Marinobacterium aestuarii: one gene and its partner. The protein of the gene in region 1 interacts with the protein of each later gene in a pairwise test. Links are inferred from orthologs where the notes say so. Each region holds a gene or a part of one and is shown in the gene's direction. Other genes may lie near its edges.

Region 1 (3,939 bases):
TCGTTCAGGAATTCAGCGACGCCTTGCTGCTCGGATTTGATCAAATCAAGGCGCTCTACAGCACGTGCGATTTGCTCTCCTGCAAGACGCGCAGCGCGCAGGGCAATGTTTACCATCGGTTGCATCAGTAGGGACCTAATATGTAGCGAGCCAAAACCCGGCATTATACAAAAACTGTGGCGCTGGAAGAACACTAATTCACCTAAAACGGCCTGTTCTGTTAAAATATCGCCCCCTTGAACCTATCAGGCGCGAAAAATGCTCGAGAATATCCGCATTGTGCTGGTCAATACCTCCCATCCGGGCAACGTTGGCGGCGTGGCGAGGGCGATGAAGAATATGGGGTTGTCTGACCTCTGTCTGGTTGCCCCCAATGACTTTCCCAGTGAGGCGGCGGTGGTGCGTGCGTCCGGCGCAACCGACCTGCTGGATAATGCCCGCATCGTGCCTGAGCTCACCGATGCTGTGGCGGACTGTCATCTGGTGATCGGAGCCAGTGCCCGTGGCCGTCACATACCCTGGCCGGTAATAGACCCGCGGGAAATGGCGGCGATTGTGTCCGAAGTGCAGCCGCAGCTGCGTGTTGCCATCGTTTTCGGGCGCGAAGATCGGGGTTTGACCAACGAAGAGCTGCATTGCTGTCATCAGCATGTACATATCCCATCGGTTGAGGGTTTCAGTTCGCTTAATCTGGCGGCTGCGGTGCAGGTTATCGCCTATGAGTTGCGCATGATGGCGCTGTCGGGTGCCGCAGTCGAGAAGCCGCGCTGGGGTACGCCCTGGGATATCGATCTGGCCGACAGTGGCGAGATTGAGCGGATGTTTCAGCATCTGGAGAGCACTCTGGTTGATATCGAGTTCCTGAATCCGGACAATCCCCGTCAGTTGATGCCCCGGCTGCGTCGCCTTTTGTTGCGTGCGGTGCCGGACAAGGTCGAGGTCAATGTGCTGCGTGGCATTCTGACGGCGGTGAACAAGAAAGTCGGCGGTGGCTGAAACGTGGTGCTGCTGTTGGCGTCGGGTTCGTATTAGCCGACTGTTTTAGTAGGTTAAATAGTTGACCGTTTTTGTAGGCTATTGCATAATGCTTGCACGAGTCGCCCGGTGTCGAGAGGAAGCTTATGCGATTGACCACCAAAGGCCGTTATGCAGTTACAGCGATGCTTGATTTGGCGTTGCACGCAGGGAAAGGCCCGATCAGTCTGGCCGATATTTCCGAGCGTCAGGGTATCTCGCTGTCCTACCTTGAGCAGCTGTTTGCCAAGCTGAGACGCAACGAGCTGGTGCGCAGTGTGCGAGGGCCCGGCGGTGGTTATCAGCTGAGTCGTGATCAGGTACACATCAATGTGGCCGAAGTGATCGACGCGGTGAATGAGTCGGTTGATGCTACGGGTTGCCACGGCAGCGGTGACTGTCAGTCGGGCCAAACCTGTCTGACGCACCATCTGTGGTGCGACCTGAGCGAACAGATTCATGCATTCCTGAGCAGTATCACTTTGCTGGACCTGGTTCAGCGCAAAGATGTACAGCAGGTTGCCAAACGGCAGGATCGTCGTTATGTAGATCAGCTGATTATGAGTACGGGTGAAAAAACGCCTGCCGATCGCAAGGCGGCGGTGTAACCGATTTGTACCGGAGATAGAGAATGAAGTTGCCGATTTATCTGGATTATTCCGCCACCACCCCGGTTGACCCGCGGGTTGCGGAAAAGATGATTGAGTGTCTGACGATGGAGGGTAACTTTGGTAACCCTGCATCCCGCTCTCATCTGTTTGGCTGGAAGGCCGAAGAAGCGGTTGAAAATGCCCGTCGCCAGGTGGCTGATCTGATCAATGCCGATCCGCGCGAGATCGTCTGGACCTCCGGTGCGACCGAGTCCGACAATCTGGCTATTAAGGGCGCGGTGCATTTCTATCAGAAGAAAGGCAAGCACATCATCACCTCGCGCATCGAGCACAAGGCGGTACTGGATACGGCCCGTCAGCTGGAGCGCGAAGGTTTCGAGGTCACCTATCTGGACCCCAACAAGGAAGGCATTATTGAGCCTTCGGTCGTTGCGGACGCCATCCGTGAAGACACCATTCTGGTGTCCCTGATGCATGTGAATAATGAAGTCGGTACCCTGACGGATATCGCCGCTATTGGTGAAATCACTCGAGCCAAAGGCATCATCTTTCATGTAGATGCCGCTCAGAGTGCGGGCAAGGTCGATATCGACATGAGCAAGCTGAAGGTCGACCTGATGTCCTTCTCGGCGCACAAGGTCTACGGCCCCAAAGGTATCGGCGCTCTATACGTCAGCCGCAAGCCGCGTGTTCGCATTGAAGCTCAGATGCACGGTGGCGGTCACGAACGTGGCATGCGCTCCGGTACTCTGGCGACGCATCAGATCGTAGGCATGGGCGAGGCGTTTCGTATCGCCAAGCTGGAAATGGCGGCTGAAAACGAGCGTCTGATCACCCTGCGTGATCGCCTGCTGGCGGGCGTCAAGGATATGGAAGAGGTTTATGTAAACGGATCTCTGACTCAGCGTGTACCGGGCAACCTGAACATCAGCTTCGCTTTTGTTGAAGGTGAGTCTCTGCTGATGTCGCTGAAGGATCTGGCGGTGTCTTCGGGATCTGCCTGCACCTCGGCGAGCCTGGAGCCTTCCTATGTACTGCGTGCTTTGGGTCTGAACGACGAAATGGCACATAGCTCAATCCGTTTCTCCATCGGGCGCTTTACCACCGAAGACGATGTCGATCATGTGATCCAGGACATCCGCGGAGCGGTAGGCAAGCTGCGAGAGTTGTCTCCTCTGTGGGACATGTTTAAAGATGGCGTTGATTTGAGCAAGGTCGAGTGGGTTCACCACTAAGGCAGCTGCGGACGAATAAGAGGATATAGTCATGGCTTACAGCGAAAAAGTTATAGATCACTACGAAAATCCACGTAATGTCGGCAAAATGGACGCTGCGGATCACAGTGTGGGTACCGGCATGGTCGGCGCTCCGGCCTGTGGCGATGTAATGCGCCTGCAGATCAAGGTCAGCGATACCGGTGTTATCGAAGATGCCAAGTTCAAGACCTACGGTTGCGGCTCTGCAATCGCGTCCAGCTCCCTGGTGACCGAATGGGTCAAGGGTATGACGCTGGATCAGGCGGCTGAACTGAAAAACACCCAGATTGCTGATGAGCTGGCATTGCCGCCGGTGAAAATTCACTGCTCGGTTCTGGCTGAAGACGCCATCAAGGCTGCGGTTGCCGATTACAAGCAGAAGCAGGGCAAGTAAGGCTTCATCTATTCAGCTGTGGCGCCGCGAAACATGCGGCGCGGGGAAGTATTGACCTATGGCTATTACCATGACACCGGCCGCTGTCAAACATGTGGTCGGCTATCTTGAAAAACGTGGGCACGGTGAAGGCGTTCGTCTGGCCGTCCGCACGACGGGGTGTTCAGGCATGGCATACGTGCTTGAATTTGTCGATGACGTCGAGGCACAGGACGAAGTGTTCGAGGCCAGTGGTGTCAAGGTTGTAGTGGATCCAAAGAGTCTGATTTATCTGGACGGTACAGAGCTGGATTATGTACGCGAAGGGTTGAACGAAGGTTTTCAGTTCAATAACCCGAACGTGCGTAACGAATGCGGTTGTGGCGAAAGCTTTAACGTCTGATCCAGTTCGTCCGGAGTCGCATGGATATCAAGCAAAACTTCTTTGAGTTTTACGGCCTGCCCGAGGTCTTTGATATAGATCTTGGGCTGCTGTCGCAGCGTCATCTTGAACTGCAAAAGAAACTCCATCCCGATCGCTTCGCCCACCTTTCCGACCAGGAACGCCGACTGTCTGCACAGTACACAGCCTATCTCAATGAAGGCTATGCCACCTTGCGTGCGTCCTTGTTACGGGCTCAGTACCTGCTCAAGTTGCAGGGTATTGATACCCATAACGAGAGCA
Region 2 (3,589 bases), 1.6 Mb from region 1 along the record:
GCCAGCCCCAGAAGGTAAACTTCGCCAGTCCATCGGAGAACAGGCGAACCTGGCTGGTACGCTGCACTATGTAGTAAGACGTGGCAAACAGGGCAGAACCACCAAACGCGAAAATCACGGTATTGGTGTGAAGGGGACGAATACGTCCGAAAGACAGCCAGGGCGTATCGAAATTTAGTGCAGGCCAGACCAGCTGGGCTGCAATCAGAACCCCAACGGCCATACCGACGATACCCCATACCACCGTCATGATGGCAAACTGTCGTACCACCTTGTAGTTGTATGTTGGGTGTTCAGTTGCTGTGCTCATGTCAGGCTCTCATCAACAAGCTAGTGAAAAGGAAAACGTTCCGGCGGCAATTATCTGGGAACGCATCTTTGTTTACAATGCGAAGCCTTGGCTGGATGCGGTACATTGTCGCACCCAAACTCCGCGGCCGGATTGTACTCGATTTCGTTGCTTTGCGAACCGTAAATATTTAACGCGTTGAAAGATATTGAGAATTTTTTCGTCAAAAAGTCGTAACTAAGACGATAAATGACTCGAATTGAGGCTTTTTGGTCTGACTGTACCCCTGTGTATCAGGCCTAAAGTCGTATAAATCGGTGCTTTGTTTGATCTGAATCAAGATGTTCCAGGCGGGCGATTAATGGGAGATTCAATGTTTATAATGGATGGGCAGCCCCGCAAGGGTCGCATTTTATTTGCCCATGGTGCCGGTGCGCCCATGGATTCCGATTTTATGCAGGCGGCGGCGCAGGGGCTTGCTGACGCGGGCTATCAGGTGCTGCGGTTTGAGTTCCCCTATATGCAGGCCAGGCGTGAAGATGGTCGGCGCCGGCCGCCCAATCGCATGCCGCAGCTGCTTGAGTATTTTCGCGCCCGCATTGATGAACTGAATGATGGCGTGCCGCTGTGGCTGGCGGGCAAGTCGATGGGCGGGCGGGTCGCTACCATGCTGCTTGATAATGCGCCTGACTATGTGCGTGGCGCGCTGGTATTTGGCTATCCGTTTTACGCGGTCAAAAAACCGCAGCAGCCGCGCATCGAACATCTAACCGAGCTGCCTTTGCCGGTGCATGTTTTTCAGGGTACGCGGGATGCACTGGGCAATCGGGAGGCGGTGGAATCCTATGGGTTGTCGGCGCAGCTGCAGTTGCACTGGCTCGAAGACGGGGATCATGACCTGAAGCCCAGAAGGGCGTCTGGCTTTACCCAGGAGCAGCACCTGGCCTGCGTCTTTGCGACGGTGGCCGGGCTCTGATCCTTTTTTGCAGGCTAATGGCAGAGTGACGTGGTGCGTGCACTATCGCTCAATGCTCGAGTATGGTGATTTTTTCCTCGCGGATCAGCATCGGGTTTATGACCGCCATGGCTTCCTGACGTTCCGCTGAGCGTGCCCAGCGCTGCCAGTCCTGAATGGAGCGGTAAGTGGCCAGCACCACGCGATGGTTAGGATCCTGGCTGTTGTGCAGGGCCTCGCCGGAGATGAATCCGTGGGCCTGCATGGCCTCGGTCAGTGTCGCCCGGGCGGCTTGTTCGTAGTGATCGGCAAGGTCGTCGGCGATATGCCGCTCAATAAGGACGCGAATCATGATACTGCTCCTGTTTGGCAGTGATGTGCGGAGTCTGTTTTAAGCGTAATGAATTTGCGGCCAATCGCAATGCCTCTGTGGCTTTCTCTGTGCTGCCATATTTGCGACAATGGCCGCGTTCGAGATTAACTGGTGAATAAATGGGCAATATAAAACCTGATCAGGTGATGGATGCCTGCGGACTCTTCTGTCCGGAACCGGTCATGCTGTTGCATAACCGGGTACGCGAGCTGCAGGTGGGGCAGGTGCTTGAAATTGTCGCCACGGACCCGTCCACGCAGCGCGATATCCCCAAATTCTGTACCTTTCTGGGGCACGAGCTGCTGGCTCAGAAGGTGGAAAATGAGCAGTACCGATACCTGATACGCAAGGGAGCCGGCTGAGCCCGATGAAAGATAATGTAAATGCCGTAATTGAGCAGACCGAGCAGTTGCTTGGCGAGCTGGATCAAATGCTCGAACAGCGCGAACAGGTTCGCGTCGATACCCTGAAGCAACAGTCCGAGAGCCTAACCGTGAACGACGTGGCAAGCACCGAAAATACTGCAAATACCGAGAATACCAAGTCTCGTTCCAAGAACCGGGTGGCAAACCAGGCGGCGCTCAAGCTGCTGATGGAAACCTACCCCAAGGCGTTCAGCCGTACAGAGGTGCGTCCGCTCAAGATTGGTATTCAGGAAGATCTGCTGGCGGATGAGAAGATCGCCAAGAACAAGATCAAGCGCGCGCTGGCTTCCTACGTGCGTACGCTGTCCTACTATCGCAGCCTGCAGGCGGGCAATGCCCGTATCGATTTGGCGGGCGAAGCCTCCGGTGAAGTCTCCGCGCAGGAAGCCGAACACGCCAAAGGCAAGCTGAAGGAAATCAGCCGTCAGCGTCGCGAGCGCGAACAGGAGCAGCGCAAGGTGCAGGCCGAGAAGGAAAAATCCGACCGTCTGAGCAACAAGCTCGAGCAGCTGGTCAACCTCAAGGGCCGCTAGGAGGCTGTCCGACAATACTCAACCTACTGCGAGCCACCTGAGCTGGCTGTTTTTTGTGCTGTTTTGCGTTAAATAGAACCACTATTCGCCTTAAAACACCGCAAAAACCCGCTCAAATCAGTCGGCTCTCGCTACGGCCAGCATTCTCGGACAGCCTCCTAGGCACTTGTTGATCGCAAGTTTGATGTCGGGGATGGCTGGCTTTCAGCGTGCGGTTGAAATTTCGGTGCATGACCCAACGCGTTGTTAACTGTCTATCCGGGTTATGTGCCGTGTCTGATTCGTTGAACATCTGTTGTCCCCACTGTTTCGTGACCAACCGTCTGCCAGAGCAGCGCTTGGCTGAAAAGCCGCGCTGCGGTCGCTGCAAGGTGGCGCTCTTTGCCGGAGCCCCGGTTGACATTGATTCTGTGGCCTCTTTTGACAAGCTGGTCGGTCAGTCCGATATTCCGGTTGTCGTCGATTTCTGGGCATCCTGGTGCGGGCCCTGCAAAATGATGGCGCCGGTGTTTGCTGCCACGGCTTCGCGGCTGGAGCCGCAGTATCGCTTTATCAAGGTTGATACCGAGAAATTGCAGGCTCTGGGGCAGCGTTATGCTGTTCGCAGTATTCCGACATTGCTGGTGCTCAAGGGTGGGCGGGAGCTGGGACGCCAGGCGGGTGCCATGGATGCCACCGGATTTGAGCGTTGGTTGCGCAGATTCAGCTAAGGGGTGACAGCCGCAAGCTTTGGCTTGTTATAAAAAAGGCGCTGCAATTGCAGCGCCTTTTTTATGCTTGTCACCAGTCACCAGTCACCAGTCACCAGTCACCCTTTTCACTTTCACTTTCACTTTCACCTTTAGTCCGGTTCCTTATTCCAGCGCCTTGGGTGTGCCATGCAGGAAGCCCTGGGTGGCATCTATCTTCAGGCGTAGCAGCTGAGTCAGCTGGCTGCTGCGCTCGACGCGCTCGGCGTAGGCGGCAATATCCAGGCTGTGGGCCACGCTAACCAGGCTGCTGACGAAGAACTGA

Evidence for each region.
Region 2: the proteins of A8C75_RS06170 (region 1) and tusA interact in binary tests that used the Escherichia coli proteins (3 or more experiments, as listed by UniProt). The link is inferred for Marinobacterium aestuarii from one-to-one orthologs.

What each region holds. Positions count from the first base shown.
Region 1 is NZ_CP015839.1:1,388,298-1,392,236, forward strand. Bases 813-3,752 are described here. They hold A8C75_RS06170 (IscS subfamily cysteine desulfurase), read left to right. Parts: upstream 813-1,645; coding sequence 1,646-2,860; downstream 2,861-3,752. Other genes in these bases: A8C75_RS06160 (RNA methyltransferase), read left to right, coding at 813-996; iscR (Fe-S cluster assembly transcriptional regulator IscR), read left to right, coding at 1,122-1,622; iscU (Fe-S cluster assembly scaffold IscU), read left to right, coding at 2,892-3,275; iscA (iron-sulfur cluster assembly protein IscA), read left to right, coding at 3,346-3,657; hscB (Fe-S protein assembly co-chaperone HscB), read left to right, coding at 3,678-3,752. Outside these bases: A8C75_RS06155 (inositol monophosphatase family protein), read right to left, coding at 1-125; more of A8C75_RS06160, read left to right, coding at 259-812; more of hscB, read left to right, coding at 3,753-3,939. UniProt on the Escherichia coli protein: Master enzyme that delivers sulfur to a number of partners involved in Fe-S cluster assembly, tRNA modification or cofactor biosynthesis. Catalyzes the removal of elemental sulfur from cysteine to produce alanine.
Region 2 is NZ_CP015839.1:2,983,221-2,986,809, reverse strand. The notes cover bases 425-3,357. They hold tusA (sulfurtransferase TusA), read left to right. Parts: upstream 425-1,736; coding sequence 1,737-1,979; downstream 1,980-3,357. Other genes in these bases: trxC (thioredoxin TrxC), read left to right, coding at 2,848-3,285; A8C75_RS13075 (ProQ/FINO family protein), read left to right, coding at 1,985-2,575; A8C75_RS13085 (antibiotic biosynthesis monooxygenase family protein), read right to left, coding at 1,315-1,596; A8C75_RS13090 (alpha/beta fold hydrolase), read left to right, coding at 663-1,265. Outside these bases: ccoN (cytochrome-c oxidase, cbb3-type subunit I), read right to left, coding at 1-310; A8C75_RS13065 (bifunctional diguanylate cyclase/phosphodiesterase), read right to left, coding at 3,430-3,589. UniProt on the Escherichia coli protein: Sulfur carrier protein involved in sulfur trafficking in the cell. Part of a sulfur-relay system required for 2-thiolation during synthesis of 2-thiouridine of the modified wobble base 5-methylaminomethyl-2-thiouridine (mnm(5)s(2)U) in tRNA.